2 regions of the Amycolatopsis sp. NBC_01307 genome follow, and region 1 is predicted to be linked to the other one. Evidence: riboswitches for the same ligand, from Rfam matches in the RefSeq annotation. Region 1 holds a riboswitch; the other holds the start of a gene.
What was found. Region 1 has a riboswitch for S-adenosylmethionine ahead of OG439_RS32285 (methionine ABC transporter ATP-binding protein). Riboswitches for the same ligand answer to the same signal wherever they lie in the genome.

Region 1 (7,517 bases):
CGACGTGGGACCGGCGGGTCTGGGCCGCGGTCGCCGTCCACCCGACGCGGACCAAGGCCTTCGGCGACGCCGAGAAGGCCGAAGTGGAGCGCCTGGCGGGCCAGGACCGCGTGGTCGCCGTCGGCGAGACCGGCCTCGACTACTACTGGGACTACTCGCCCCACGACGCCCAGCAGGACGCCTTCCGCTGGCACATCGACCTCGCGAAGCGGCTCGGCAAGCCGCTGATGATCCACGACCGCGAGGCCCACGAGGACGTATTGCGCATTCTGGTCGAAGAGGGTGCGCCGAATGCCGTAATCTTCCATTGTTTTTCCGGCGACGCGGAAATCGCGCGGCGCTGCATCGACGCCGGTTACGTGCTTTCGTTCGCCGGCACCGTGACGTTCAAGAACGCCAAGGGGCTCCACGAGGCGGCGCGGCTCTGCCCGCCCGACGGTTACCTCGTCGAGACCGACGCGCCGTTTCTGACCCCCCACCCCTTCCGTGGACGGCCGAACGAGCCGTACGGCGCCGCCTACACCGTCCGTCACCTCGCGGCGCTCAGGGGCGAAGCTGTCCACGAGGTCGCCGAAGCCGTCCGGACCACGGCCGAGCGGATCTACCGACTCCCCAGTGTCACAACGGGTTGAACGCATTGCGACAACCGGGTTCCATGATCGCCCACTCGATGGAGTGACCCAGATCACGACACTCCGGGGGGTGTTTGCGCAACCCGGCGGGACCCGTTACTGTCCCGTGATCGTGCCGGTCGGTACTGCACCATGCAGTTGCCGGCTGTTACGCCCTCAGTCACGTCAGTGCACGTCGGGGAAGCGGAACCGGGTGGTACGACCGGGACCGTGACGATGGCGCCGACTGCGGGCCCAGACGTAAAGATGCCGCCCCGAACGGCGTCTTGGGAAAGGGAACGACCCGGTGACAGGTAGCAGACAGGCTGGAGCACGCTCCGCCGCCGTCCTCGACCGCAATTACTTCGAGGACACCGCGTACGGCCAGCTCGACTTTTCTGACGACCCGAACATCACGCAGCAGGACATCCTCGCCGCGCTCGGCCCCGACGCCGACGCGATGATGGCGTCGATCGACGTCGACGTCGACGAGCTGATCCGCCTCATCAACGCCGAGACCACGTACCTCCCGCCGATCGTCATCCCGGATGAGATCGAGGCGGACCGGACCGCGTCCCCGCAGGCCAAGAAGGCCTTGATGGACGAGAGCATCCGGCAGACCTCCAAGGTCTGGAAGCGCCGCTTCCTCAAGGGCGCCGTCCTCGGCGTCATGATCAGCATCGCCGGCGGCGGCGCGGCCGCGCTGGCGATGAACAAGAGCGTCACCGTCGACGTCGACGGCCAGCAGACCACCGTGCACTCGTTCGGCGACACCGTCGGCGAGGTGCTGGAGGACGCGGGCCTGTCCGTCGGCGCGCACGACTCGCTCTCCCCGTCCCCGCAGGCCGAGGTCGGCGACGGCGGCGTCATCAAGCTCGAGCGCGGCCGCCAGCTGAAGCTGGTCGTCGACGGCGCCGAGCGCACCTCCTGGGTCCGCGCGACCCACCTGGGCGACGCCCTGTCCCAGCTCGGCATGCAGCAGGCCGAGCAGGCCGGCACGTGGATGTCGATGCCGAAGGACGGCGAACTGCCGCTCGAAGGCGCGACCGTCCAGATCAAGACCCTCAAGCACATCACGCTCTACGACGGCGCGAACCAGCCGAAGCAGATCACCACGACCGCGGTCACCACGAAGGAGTTCCTGGGCGAGTACAAGCTCACCCTGGGCCCGGAGGACGCGGCCGAGGGCGGCCTGGACGTCAAGCTGACCGACGGTGCCGAGGTCCACATCAGCCGCACCGGCGTCTCGATGGTCAACCAGAAGGAGACCATCGACCCGCCCGAGCAGAAGGTCGACGACCCGGACCTCGACAAGGGCAAGACCCAGGTCGAGGACCCGGGCACGCCCGGCGAGAAGATGGTGACCTACAAGGTCACGCAGAAGAACGGCAAAGAGGTCTCGCGGCAGTCGATGTCGGAGCAGGTGATCACTCCGGCCAAGCCGAAGATCATCCACGTCGGCACCAAGAAGGCCGCGACCCCCGACATCGGCGACGGTTCCGCGTGGGACCGCATCGCGCAGTGCGAGTCGGGCGGCAACTGGGCCATCAACACCGGCAACGGTTACTACGGCGGCCTCCAGTTCGACAAGCAGACCTGGAACGCCTACGGCGGCTCCCAGTACGCGGCGCTCCCGAACCAGGCTTCGCGTGAAGAGCAGATCGCGGTGGCGGAGAAGGTCCGCGCCGGACGCGGCGGCAGCTACAGCGCCTGGCCGGTCTGCGGCAAGAAGGCCTGACTTCCTTTCCGAAACGGCCCCCGCCTCACGGCGGGGGCCGTTTCGCGTCCCCAGCGAGGCATGACCCGAGTTCCGCCGCCAATCACGTGAGTCACGGGTCTGATCACGCGAGTGTCGGGTCTGATCACGTCGGTTCCGCCTGCGATCACGTGTGTCGACCGCTCAATCACGTGTGTTGACCGCTCAATCACGCGTGTCGGCCTGCTGATCACGCGAGCCGACCGTCTGGGTATGCGGGCCGACCGTCCAGGTACGTGGGTCGACTGGCTGGGTACGTGAGCCGACCGTCCACGTATGCGGGCCGACTGGCTGGGTACGTGGGCTGACCCTCTGGGGCCGGGCACTCCGGGCGGGCGTGCAGAGGGGGCCGGGTTGTCCTGGGTAGGCTCGTCCGGTGGTTGAACTGTTGGGACCTGCCGAGATCCGCGGGCTGGCGGCCGAGCTGGACGTGCGGCCGACCAAGAAGCTCGGGCAGAACTTCGTGCACGATCCCAACACCGTGCGGCGGATCGTCGACCTCGCGCACCTCGGGCCGGACGACGTCGTCCTCGAGGTCGGGCCCGGGCTCGGGTCCCTGACGCTCGGGCTGCTCGCCGCGGGGACGCGGGTCGTGGCCGTCGAGATCGATCGCAAGCTCGCCGAACGGCTGCCGAAGACCGTCGCCGAACGCGGGCCGGACGTCGCGGGCCGGCTGGACGTCCTCGAGGCCGACGCCATGCGCGTCTCGAACGCCGACCTGCCCGCCGCGCCCACCGCGCTCGTGGCCAACCTGCCCTACAACGTCGCCGTGCCGGTCGTGCTGCACCTGCTCGCCGAGGTGCCCTCCCTCAAGTCCGGCCTCGTGATGGTCCAGACCGAGGTCGCCGACCGGATGGCCGCGGGCCCGGGCAGCCGGATCTACGGCGTCCCGAGCGTCAAGCTCGCCTGGTACGGCCCGGCGCGCAAGGTCGCCGCCGTGCCACGCTCGGTGTTCTGGCCGGTACCCAACGTCGATTCCACGCTCGTCGCGTTCGAACGCGGGGAGACGCCGGCGTCCGAGGACCGGGATCGGCTGTTCGGTCTCGTGGACGCCGCGTTCTCACAACGCAGGAAGACCCTCCGCGCCGCGCTCGCCGGCTGGGCGGGGTCGGCCGAGCGGGCCGGCGAGCTGCTGGTGGCCGCCGGGATCGACCCGAAGACCCGCGGTGAGCAGCTGGACGTGCACGACTTCGCCCGGCTCGCCGCCGTCCGGTGACGCGTCCTCAGTGGAACTGACGGTGCCCGCCGACGCCGGAGCGTGCGCGTCGCGGCGAAATAAGTCTTCCTGAGTGCTGTTCCCGCGATTCGGACACCTCCAGTCGTGTGATCTGGCCCAACAGGCTTGCTTTCGCTCCTCGGGATCGGTTTTACTCAGTACGTCCATCCCGAGCGACTGAGAGACCTGGCTCGCCGAAGTCGCAGCAACCACCCTCCGCAGGGCAGGTGCTACCGCCAGGACCGATGGAGGCCGTCCCGATGAAGAGGGTTGCTCGCCCGCTGCTGCTGACCAAACGCCGCGTTGTCGACGAGGGTCGCCGCTCCGTGACCGCATGTCGACGCTCCAACTGAGCTTGCTCGACCCGTCACACCTCTTCTTCATGCACCGTCCATAGAGGACGGACACTCGCTTGCGGCCGGACGCGCTTCTCTGCGCGCCCCGTTTTCTGGAGCCTTCGTGATCACCGTCGAAAACCTGTCCAAGTCCTTTGCCCTCAACGGAAATCCGGTCGTCGCGCTGCGGGACGTGAGCGTCGACGTCCAGGCCGGCTCACTGTTCGGCGTCGTCGGTCCGGCCGGTTCCGGCAAGTCCGTCCTCGCCCGGTGCATCGCGCTGCAGGAGCGGCCGGACCGCGGTGTCGTCCGGCTCGACGGCCTCAACACCGGCACCCTCGACGGCCGCCGGCTCCGCGAGATCCGCCGCCAGCTCGGCGTCGTCGGCACCAAGCCGGAGCTGATCGCCGAGCGCACCATCGCCGGCAACATCGCGTCCCCGCTGGAGCAGCTGGGCGTCGACGGCCCGCAGCGCCGCAGCAAGGTCGGCTCGCTGCTCGACCTCGTCGGCCTGACCCCGCGCGCCGCGCAGCGTCCCGGCGAGCTCACCGAAGGGCAGCTCCGCCGCGTCGCCGTGGCGAAGGCCCTGGCCGCGGCCCCCGCCGTGCTGCTCGCCGACGACCCGACCGCCGGGATCGACCCGGAGGAGGCCGGCGCGGTGCTCACCGTGCTCGACCGGGCCCGCGCCGAGCTGGGTGTCACCATCGTCATCACGACGCCGGACGCGAGCGTCGTCCGCCGGGTGTGCGACGACGTCGCGGTGCTCGAAGACGGCACCGTCGTCGAGCGTGGCTCCGTGCTCGACCTGATCTCGAACCCGGCCAGCCGCACCGCGCAGGCGCTGCTGCCCGCCATCGAGACCACCCGCTCGCAGTCCTCGCGCTACGACCGCTCGGTCGACGTCGTGCTGGTCGGCTTCGCTTCGGTCGGCGCGCTGCTGCCCGAGGCCGCGGGCCGCTTCGACGTCGAGTTCGCCACCATCGGCGGCGGCCTGACCCGGATCGGCGACACCCCGGTCGGCCGGTTCCGCCTCGGCGTCCGCGGCGAGCGGGCCGACGCCGCGCTGGCGTGGGTCGCCGAGCGCGGCGGCCACGTCACGCACACCGCCCGCGGCCCCCAGGGCGTCGCCGCGGCCTGACCCCGAACGTCCGTGAAGGCCTCCTTACCGGCTCTTATGGCCGGGAAGGAGGCCTTCACGGCTTTCAGCGGGTGCTGCGCGGGAGCAGCAGGAGTGCGGTGAGGGCGGCTGTGGCGACGAGGCCGGCCGCCCAGGCCGCGGCTGTTGTGTAGCCGTGGACGATCGCCGTCGACGTTGTGAGCCCGGCCGCCGCCGCGGTGGCGATCGTGTTCAGCGTCGCCGTCCCCAGTGACGCGCCGACCTGCTGCGACGTCGTCACGAACGCAGATGCGGCTCCGGCGTCCCGCGCGCCGACGTCGCGGGTCGCGACGTTCAGCACCACCGGCATGCACAGCCCGGCGCCCAGGCCCAGCAGCAGCTGCATCGGCAGGATCACCGCGGCGTACGACGAGTCCGGCGTCAACCGGGTGGCCAGCAGCAACCCGCCCGCCAGCACGAAGAGCCCGCCCGCCAGCAGCGGACGCGGGCCGAAGCGGGCCAGCAACCGCCCCGACAGCTGCGTCGAGGCGAAGAGGTTCGCGCCCAGCGTCGGCAGGAACGCCAGCGCCGCGGCGAGCGCGCCGTAGCCCATCACCACCTGCAGCTGGTACGTCAGGAACAGGAACATCCCGAACGCGCCGAACGACGCGGTCCCGACGGTCAGGTACGCGACGGCGCGGGCGCGGTCGCGCACCACCGCGAGCGGCAGCAGCGGGTGCGGGTGGCCGGCCTGCCGGGCGACGAACGCGCCGAGCAGCACCACCGCGAGCGCGAGGAAACCCAGTACCCACAACGAGTTCCAGCCCAGCGTCGCCGCTTCGGACAGCGCGTGCACCAGCACGACGACGCCGCCGCAGCTGAGCAGCGCACTGGTCCAGTCCAGCTTGGTGTCGCGGTGCCCGGCCGTGGCCGGCACGGCGAACCAGGCGCCCAGCCCGGCCACCACGGCGAGCGGCACGTTGATGTAGAGCGACCAGCGCCAGTCGAGGAACTGCGTGAGCGCGCCGCCGAGCGTGAGGCCGAGCGCGGAGCCGGAGATCATGATGGCGCTGAAGATCCCGAACGCCTTCCCGCGTTCGCGCGGGTCGGTGAAGGTGAGCGTCAGCAGGGACATCGTCGACGGCGCGAGCAGCGCGGCGAACACACCCTGGGCGGCGCGCGCGGCGATCAGCCAGCCGGCGCTCGGCGCCGCGCCGCCGAGCGCGGAGGCGACGGCGAACCCGGCGACGCCGACGAGCAGCGTCGTGCGGCGGCCGAGCCGGTCGGCCAGCCGGCCGCCGAGCAGCAGCAGGCCGCCGAACGCCAGCGTGTACGCGGAGATCGTCCACTGGCGGCCGGTGTCGGACATGCCGAGCGCGCGCTGCGCCGAGGGCAGCGCGATGTTCACGACGGTCGTGTCGAGCACGACCATGAGCTGGGCCAGACCGAGCGCGGCGAGCGCGAGCCGGCGGCTCATGGCGCGCGGTGGCGCGAGTGCGGTCATGGTGGACCCCCGAGGTAGGCTGTGGATGCATTGCTTGACGGCCGACTAGCAATGCCGAAGGTAGGTCATTGCTAGTCGGCCGTCAAGCAAGTTGAGGAGTGAGGCATGGCCGGGCGGCGCACCGACACGCGCGAACGTATCCAGCGCGTCGCGCTCGAACTGTTCGCCGAGCAGGGCTACGAGGGCAGCTCGCTGCGGGAGATCGCCGAGCGGCTGGACGTCACGAAAGCCGCGCTGTACTACCACTTCCGCACGAAGGAGGACATCGTCTCGAGCCTCCTCGAGGACTGGGGGACCGCGCTCGACGACCTTCTGGCGCGCGAGACGGGCCCGGCCGAGCTGCTCACCGCGTACGCCGGGCTGGTCGAGACCCGGTTCGGCCCGGTGATGGGCCTGGTCCAGCGCAACACGTCGGCGTTGAAGGCGATCGCGGCCGGCGCGGGCCTGGCGGATCGGATGCTGCGGCTGCACGAGCGGCTCCGCGGCGGTTCGGCCGACCCCGAGTCCGATCTGCGGGCCAGGCTCGCGCTCGTGGCCGTCCAGCTCAACAGCGCCGAGGGCGGCCCGGGCACGCCGCCGGGCGTCGCGCTCGCCGTCGCGCTCGACGTCCTTTCTCCTGACGGGAAGCCGGCCGGTGCGGGCACGTAGGCTGGTCGGGTGCTCGCTGTAGTCCCGCCCCCAGTCACCGTCCGGGTCCCGGCCAAGGTCAACTTGCACCTGGCGGTCGACGACCTGCGCGAGGACGGTTACCACGAGCTGGTGACCGTGTTCCAGGCCTTGTCACTGACCGACGAGGTGACCGTCGCGGTCACCGACGACCCGGGCCTGGAGATCTACGGCGAGGGTGAGGGCTCGGTGCCCACCGACGCCACGAACCTGGCCTGGCGCGCCGTCGAAGCGCTGGCCGCGCACGTCGGCCGCACCGAAGAGCCGAAGATCCGCGTGGTGCTGCGCAAGGGCATCCCGGTCGCCGGCGGCATGGCGGGCGGCAGCGCCGAC
Region 2 (7,517 bases), 2.0 Mb from region 1:
CCGGTGCCGGACGGGCGGCGCGCCCTCCTGCGCGACTGTCTGGATTGGACGGAGCGCCGCGATCACCTCGCCGGGTCGCTGCCCGCGGCGTTGCTCGGCAAGGCCGTCGACGCCGGCTGGGTCGCCGCCGAAGGCCATCGCGCGGTGAAGGTGCTGCCCGCGGCGGAGAAGCCGTTCGCCGCGCTCGGCGTCGATCTGGCGTTGCTCCGGCCTTAACACACCGGTTGTCCGACTCGTCCCAGTGGTACACGAAGGAGTTAACCCGGCCGCTTCACTATTCTGAGGGCCCCACAGCACTCGGGAGGGAGGCGGCATGGACCAGCTTCCCGTGCTGCTCGGCGTCGGCGGTGTCGTCCTGCTCGCCTCCGTGCTCGCCGTGCGCGTCTCGATCCGGCTCGGCCTGCCCTCGCTGCTGCTGTACCTCGGCATCGGCGTCGTGCTGGGGGAAGCCGGTTTCGGCATCCGCTTCGACAACCCCGGCCTGACCCAGTCGCTCGGCCTCGCCGCGCTCGTCATGATCCTCGCCGAAGGCGGGCTGACGACCCGGTGGTCGGCGGTGAAACCCTCGCTGGGCATCGGAATCGTACTGTCCACAGTGGCCGTCGTGGTCAGCATCGCGGTCACCGGCGCGGCCCTGCACTGGCTGCTGGGCCTCGACTGGCGGCTCGCGCTGCTGTGGGGCGCGGTGCTCTCGTCGACCGACGCCGCGGCCGTCTTCTCGGTGCTGCGCACGGCCGGGATCGGCAAGCGCCTGGTGGGCGCGCTGGAGCTGGAGTCCGGCATCAACGACGCGCCGGCCTACATCGCCGTCGTGGTGCTGGCCGAGGGCACCACTGTGGACTGGACGCTGCCGTTCCTGGCGGTCTACGAGCTGGCGGCGGGCCTGGCGATCGGGCTGGCGTTCGGCTGGCTCGGCGGCATCGCCCTGCGGCGCGCCGCGCTCCCGGCGACCGGCCTGTACCCGCTGGCCACGGTCGCGGTGTGCGTCGTGGCGTACTCGTCCGGGCAGCTGCTGCACGCGTCGGGCCTGCTCGCCACGTACGTCGCGGCGCTGGTCCTGGGCAACTCGCGGCTGCCGCACCGCTCCGACACGCTGTCGTTCGCCGAAGGCCTGGGCTGGCTGGCGCAGATCGGGCTGTTCGTGCTGCTCGGGCTGTTCGCGTCGCCGAGCCGGCTGCTCGAGACACTGGTGCCGGGCCTGGTCGCGGGCGCCGTCGTGCTGCTGCTGGCCCGGCCGATCTCGGTGGTGCTCTCGATGCTGCCGTTCCGGCTGCCGTGGCGGGAACAGGCGTTCCTGTCGTGGGCCGGCCTGCGCGGCGCGGTGCCGATCGTGCTGGCGATGATCCCGCTGTCGGAGGGCCTGCCGGGCGCCCAGCGCCTGGTCGACGCGGTGTTCGTGCTGGTCATCGTGCTGACGCTGCTCCAGGGCGCGACCCTCGGCCCGCTCGCGCGCTGGCTGGGGCTGTCGAAGAAGTCGGAGGCGTACGAGATCGACGTCGACTCCGCGCCACTGGACGAGCTGGGCGCCGAGCTGCTGCAGGTCCGCATCCAGCCGGGCTCGAAGCTGCACGGCGTCTACCTGTCGGAGCTGCGCTTGCCGGTGGGTGCGACGGTGAGCCTGGTCGTGCGCGCGGGCTTAGGCTTCACACCGCAGAAGACGAGCCGCCTGCAGGAGCACGACCAGCTCCTGGTGGTCACGACGGCCACAGCCCGCGACGACGCCGAGCGCCGGCTGCGCGCGGTGGACCGCGCCGGCCGCCTGGCCCGCTGGCGCGGCGAGTCGGGGATCTGACGCGGTTCGCGGTTTGCTTGGCCGGTGTCCGCTCTGTCTCGCGGCGATGTCGCTCGCTGGGGTGGTTGGTGATCGAGTCGGGCCGCTGGGTCGCGCGGGTCGTGGCTGATCGGATGCTCGATCTTGCCGGTGCGTCTTCCGCGTCGGCTTGCTTGAGATAGGTGGGGCCGGTTGCCTGCTTGGCCGCCGTGCCGTCCGCTGGGCTTGCTTGAGGCGAGTGGGGTCGATCGGCGGGTGGCCCGCTTGGTCGCCATGCCGCCTGCGTCGGCTTTGAGGTGAGCGGGGCCGAGCGCGGATTGCCTGCTTGGCCACTGTGCGGTCCGCTGGGGTCGCCGGCGCTGCGAGTCGGACCGCCGGCTCGTTCGCGGGTTGGGCGGAACCGTGTCCGCTCGGCTCGGCATCGCCGCCGGGCTGTCCGCGTCGGTTTGCTTGAGGTGAGCGGCGTCGATCGCGGGTTGCCCGCTTGGCCACCGTGCCGTCTGCTGCGCTCGGCGGTCGCGAGCCCGGCCGGCCGCGAGTTGTCCACATCCACTCCAGTTGTCCACAGATTTCCGGCACCCACGTTTTTGCAGGTCAGCGGCGGTAGACTGGACAGGGGACGCCCCCCAGGGAGTGGTGGGGGCTGCGTTCGGGCCGGGCGGTTGTCCGGTGCCTGTCCGCTCTTCGCGTCGACCTGGTGATCTTTTCCCGCGAGGGTGAGTGATCCTCACAAAAACCTCACCTGATCTTCCCTGCGTTCCCTCTTTTGGCTTACTCTGCGCTCCATTCATTACCTCGAATGGGCGAACGTAGAGTCAAAGGAGTACGCCGGGTGACGAAGCGATACGTGCGTGGGGCCGGGCTGGTCGCGGGGATCGTCCTGGGTGTGGGGCTCGCCGCCGCTCCGGGGGCGGCCGCTGAGGTGGGGCCCTTTCCGGTGCTGGCGCTGCCGTTCAAGGCCGGCCAGCAGGTGTACTCCGCCGGCATCCACTCCGACGATGGCAGCACCGGCGTCGAGAACGCCCTCGACCTCAGCCCGGCCGACAAGACCGTGCGGGCGCCGCTGGCCGGGACCGTGCACCTGCAGCACTGCGCGGGCGGCGACTGGGTGACCATCGACCACGCCGGCGGCTGGCGGACCGGGTACTACCACATGGAAGGCATCAAGGTCACCGACGGTGAGCAGGTCGAGGCCGGCGACGTGCTCGGCTCGACCGGCAACGCCCTGCCGTGTGGTGGCAGCAGCACCGGGGCCCACGTGCACTTCACACTGTGGACACTGCCGGACGCGGCCGACTGGGACGGTCTCGCCTACAGCCAGGTCTCGACCACCGTCGCGGCGGCGCACGGTGAGCCGATCGACGGGAAGACGTTGGGTGGCTGGCTGTTCACAGCGGGCGCGGACCAGTACACCGGCACCGCGACACACCTCTCGGACCACGCCGTGACGCAGCTCCCGGGCCGTTTCCGCGCGAAGCCCTGACGCTTCTCCATTCCTGCTCGACTTGTGGTCGGTGTCTCAGAATGTGCTGTGGGGGCTGGTCGTCACGCCGATTCTCGGTTACCTTTTGAATCAGGTCATGAGTGCCAGCGTCAAGCCCCGGCTTGCTGGCCGGCAACCCTCCTACCGCGGTGGGGTGCCCCGGGTGAAGACCGGGCCGGTCGCGCCGTGCGACCGGCAAGCGCGGGCCCCTCGCCGGGGCCCCCCGGAACGCCGAGGAGGCTAACGATGACTCTCGCCATCGACCGCACCAGCACACAGACCCAGGAATCCCTTGCGTCCCAAGGTATTCCCACGGTCGCTGGTGCCTCGCTGCGAGTTCCGCTCGTCACCGGCGGAGACATCGGCTACGCCAATCTCGACCACGCGGCCAGCGCGCCCTGTCTCGACGCCGTCCGCGTGGCCGTCGACGAGTTCCTGCCCTGGTACGCGAGCGTCCACCGCGGCGCGGGCTTCGCCTCGCAGGTCTCGACCAAGCTCTACGAGCGCACCCGCGCCACGCTGCGCAGCTTCGTCGGCGCGCGCCGGACCGACACGGTCGTGTTCACCCGCAACACCACCGACTCCTTCAACCTGCTCGCCCGCAGCCTCCCGCCGCGCACCGCGGTGATCGTGTTCGACACCGAGCACCACGCCGCGCTGCTGCCGTGGCAGGGGCCGAACGTCCGGCGCCTGCCGACCCCGCGCACCCGGCTCGCGGCGGTGTCCGCTGTGGACGAAGCCCTCGCGGAATCCCCGCAGGGGCCGCGTTTGGTGGTCCTCACCGGAGCGTCCAATGTGACCGGTGAGCTGCTCCCGGTGGCGGAGATCGCCGCGGTGGCCCGCCGGCACGGCGCCCGCATCGCCCTCGACGCCGCCCAGCTCGCGCCGCACCGCAGGATCGCCATGCAGGACCTGGACGTCGACTACGTCGCCCTCTCCGGCCACAAGCTGTACGCGCCCTTCGGCGCGGGCGCGCTGATCGGCCGCGCCGACTGGCTGCGCGCCGCCCGGCCCTACCTCGCCGGCGGCGGCGCGACCAAGCTCGTCACCGAGGACGCCGTCGTCTGGAACACCGGCCCGGAGCGGCACGAAGCCGGTTCGCCCAACACCGTCGGCGTGTACGCGCTCGGCGTCGCCTGCGAAACCCTGAGCCGCAACTGGGCCGCCGTCGAAGCGCACGAGCAGGCCCTGCTCGTCCGGCTGCGCAGGGGCCTCGAGGGCATCCCGGGCTGCTCGGAGCTGCGGCTGTTCGACGCGCCGGTCGACCGCGTCGGCACGGTCAGCTTCGTCGTCGCCGGCTTCGACCCCGGCTGGCTCGCGGCGGTTCTCTCGGCGGAGTACGGCATCGGCGTCCGCGACGGCGCCTTCTGCGCCCACATCGCGGCCAAGCGCCTGATCGGCGTCACCGGCGGCGAAGGGCAGCAGGCGGTGCGCGTCAGCCTCGGCCTGGGCAGCACCGAGGAGCACGTGGATCGCGTGCTGCTGGCGCTGCGCCAGATCGTCGCCCGCGGCGCGCGCTGGGGGTACACGAAGGCGGGCGGCCGCTGGGCCCCGGTCGGCGACCCGCGGGAGCTGCCGCCGTTCTGCTGAGCGTTAGCCTGGGCCGATGGGGCGGCAGTGGATTCCGTTGGCGTTGCTGGGTTTCGCGGAACTGGTCCTGGTGACGGCCGAACTGTTCCACCGGTCGGCCGTCACCGCGGAACTGACGGCGCGGTTGCCACCGGCGACCGCCGGCTACGTGGGCCTGTTCGGCTTGACGATCGACGGTTACGGCACCAAGGCCCGGTTCCTCAGCCTCGATGACACCGTCGTGGCCTACGCCGGCGGCGCCGGTCCGGCGTGGCAGTACGCACTCATCGCGGCGTTCCTCGCCATGGTGGTCTCCTACGCCGTGGCGGGCGGGCTGCGCGCGAGGACGGTGGTGGCGTCGATCGTCGCCGTCGTGCTCGCCGTCCCGGTGCTGGACCTGCTGCTGTTCAGCCGGTTCGGTCTCGACGCGGCCACCCGCGGCCCCCTCCTGGCGACGCTCGGGCTCGCGCTGGTCGCCTGGTACGAACGCAGTCCGCTGGTGCTCGCGATGGCCGTGGCGCCGGTGCGGTGGCCGTGGTGATCGCGGACCTGCCGGGCGCGCTGATCTCCGCGACCGTGCTCGTGGCCGGGGCGTTCGCCGCTACCCTGCCCCGATGGGGGAGGGACGGCGTTTCTGGTTCCCGCTGGCGGCGCCGGGGTTCGCCCAGCTCGTGATGGCGGTCGTCGCGCCGGTGCCGGCGGCGTACGAGCGCAACTGGTTCCTGATCGCCGTGGCCTTGGTGTTCGCGCTGGTCAGCCTGGTGTTCTCGACGCCGGTGACCGGGGCGCCGAGCGCGGCGGGGGTGCTGTTCGCCGCCGCGTTCGCGGTCCTCCCGCGGCGTCCCCGCGACACTGCCGCCGGGGCACCCTGACCAGGCGTGGACAATGGACCGGTGAGCACCGAGTCCAGCGCTGGAGAACCCGACACCGACGCCGCCGCCGAGGCGGTGCCCGAGCCCGTCCAGGAGACGCCGGAAACCCCGGCGGCGACGGCGGCGACGCTGCCGAAGCGCCGGGTGGGCTGGGTGTTCGCCGTCGCGGTGGTGCTCTGGGCGATCGACCTGATCACGAAGAACCTGGTCACCGCCAACCTGGAGGGCAAGGAGCCGGTCCGGATCCTCGGCGGCCTGATCTACCTGCAGGTCATCCGCAACCCGGGTGCCGCGTTCTCGATGGCCACCGGCATGACGTGGGTGCTGGCGCTGGTCGCGCTCGCCGTCGTCATCGCGATCATCTGGATCTCGCGGCGGCTGCGCTCGATCGGCTGGGCGATCGGCCTCGGCCTGGTGCTGGCCGGCGCGCTGGGCAACCTCACCGACCGGATCTTCCGCGCACCCGGCGGGCTGCAGGGCCACGTCGTCGACTTCATCTCGGCGTTCGCTCCGAACGGCAAGGGCTTCGCGATCTTCAACATCGCCGACTCGGCGATCTGCGTCGGCGGTGCGCTGATCGTGCTGCTGTCCCTGCTGGGCAAGGACTACGACGGCACGTCGACCAAGGACAAGACCAAAGACAAGAAGCAGGCCGAGCCGGCCGCGGAAACCAAGCAGGAGGACCAGGCGTGAGCTCGCGGATGCTCCCGGTGCCCGACGGGCTCGACGGGATGCGGGTCGACGCCGGCCTCGCCAAGATGCTCGGGCTGTCCCGCACGGTCGTCGCCGAGCTGGCCGAGTCCGGCGACGTGCTGCTCGACGGCCACCCGGCGGGCAAGTCGGACCGGCTGGCCGCGGGCGGGCTGCTGGAGGTCACGCTGCCGGAGCCGGCGAACCCGGTGGAGATCGTCGCCGCGCCGGTCGAAGGCATGCAGATCCTGCACGACGACGACGACATCGTGGTGATCTCGAAGCCGGTCGGCGTCGCCGTGCACCCGAGCCCGGGCTGGACCGGCCCGACGGTGGTCGGCGGCCTCGCCGCGGCGGGCCTGCGCATCGCGACGTCCGGCGCGGCCGAGCGCCAGGGCGTCGTGCACCGGCTCGACGCGGGCACGACCGGCGTGATGGTGGTGGCCAAGAGCGAGCACGCGTACACCGTGCTGAAGCGCGCGTTCAAGGAACGCACGGTCGACAAGGGCTACCACGCGATCGTCCAGGGCCACCCGGACCCGACGCGCGGCACCATCGACGCCCCGATCGACCGCCACCCCCGCCACGACTACAAGTTCGCGGTGGTCCAGGGCGGCCGCCCGAGCGTGACGCACTACGAGGTCGTCGAGGCGTTCCGCGCCGCGTCCCTGGCGCACATCAAGCTCGAAACCGGGCGCACGCACCAGATCCGCGTGCACTTCTCGGCGTTGAAGCACCCGTGCGTCGGCGACCTGACCTACGGCGCGGACCCGGTGCTGGCCCGCAAGCTGGGGCTGAACCGCCAGTGGCTGCACGCCAAGACGCTCGGTTTCGCCCACCCGTCGGACGGCCGCTGGGTCCAGTTCGAGTCGGAGTACCCGGACGACCTGGCGAACGCCCTCAAGATCCTGCAGGACGAGAGCTACTAGTCCTCGATCGACCAGATGAGCGTTCGTTCGTCCGGTTCCGGCCGCGGGCTCCAGCGGACCGAAACCACCCGGGTCGTGTCCGGCAGCACGTACACCGTGTGGCCGCCCAGGGTTTCGCCCGGTTTGACGCCGATCTTGTGCGGCGGCCGCGAGGTCAGCGAGACCGGGGCCTTGCCGATCGTCTTGCCGTCGACGGTGAGCAG

Region 2: it holds a riboswitch for S-adenosylmethionine, as region 1 does, so the genes downstream of both, OG439_RS23165 (aminotransferase class V-fold PLP-dependent enzyme) here and OG439_RS32285 (methionine ABC transporter ATP-binding protein) in region 1, are expected to answer to the same signal.

The regions. Positions count from the first base shown of each region.
Region 1 covers NZ_CP108403.1:7,429,672-7,437,188, reverse strand. The annotation lists gene OG439_RS32300 (TatD family hydrolase) at 1-632, shown strand, start outside; gene OG439_RS32295 (transglycosylase family protein) at 919-2,349, shown strand; gene rsmA (16S rRNA (adenine(1518)-N(6)/adenine(1519)-N(6))-dimethyltransferase RsmA) at 2,744-3,583, shown strand; SAM riboswitch class I at 3,745-3,835, shown strand; gene OG439_RS32285 (methionine ABC transporter ATP-binding protein) at 4,043-5,056, shown strand; gene OG439_RS32280 (DHA2 family efflux MFS transporter permease subunit) at 5,121-6,518, opposite strand; gene OG439_RS32275 (TetR/AcrR family transcriptional regulator) at 6,624-7,166, shown strand; gene OG439_RS32270 (4-(cytidine 5'-diphospho)-2-C-methyl-D-erythritol kinase) at 7,176-7,517, shown strand, end outside.
Region 2 covers NZ_CP108403.1:5,474,468-5,481,984, reverse strand. The annotation lists gene OG439_RS23180 (ArsR/SmtB family transcription factor) at 1-216, shown strand, start outside; gene OG439_RS23175 (potassium/proton antiporter) at 314-1,792, shown strand; gene OG439_RS23170 (M23 family metallopeptidase) at 2,604-3,254, shown strand; SAM riboswitch class IV at 3,348-3,462, shown strand; gene OG439_RS23165 (aminotransferase class V-fold PLP-dependent enzyme) at 3,501-4,844, shown strand; gene OG439_RS23160 (hypothetical protein) at 4,861-5,364, shown strand; gene OG439_RS23155 (hypothetical protein) at 5,438-5,695, shown strand; gene lspA (signal peptidase II) at 5,771-6,388, shown strand; gene OG439_RS23145 (RluA family pseudouridine synthase) at 6,385-7,314, shown strand; gene OG439_RS23140 (AsnC family protein) at 7,311-7,517, opposite strand, start outside.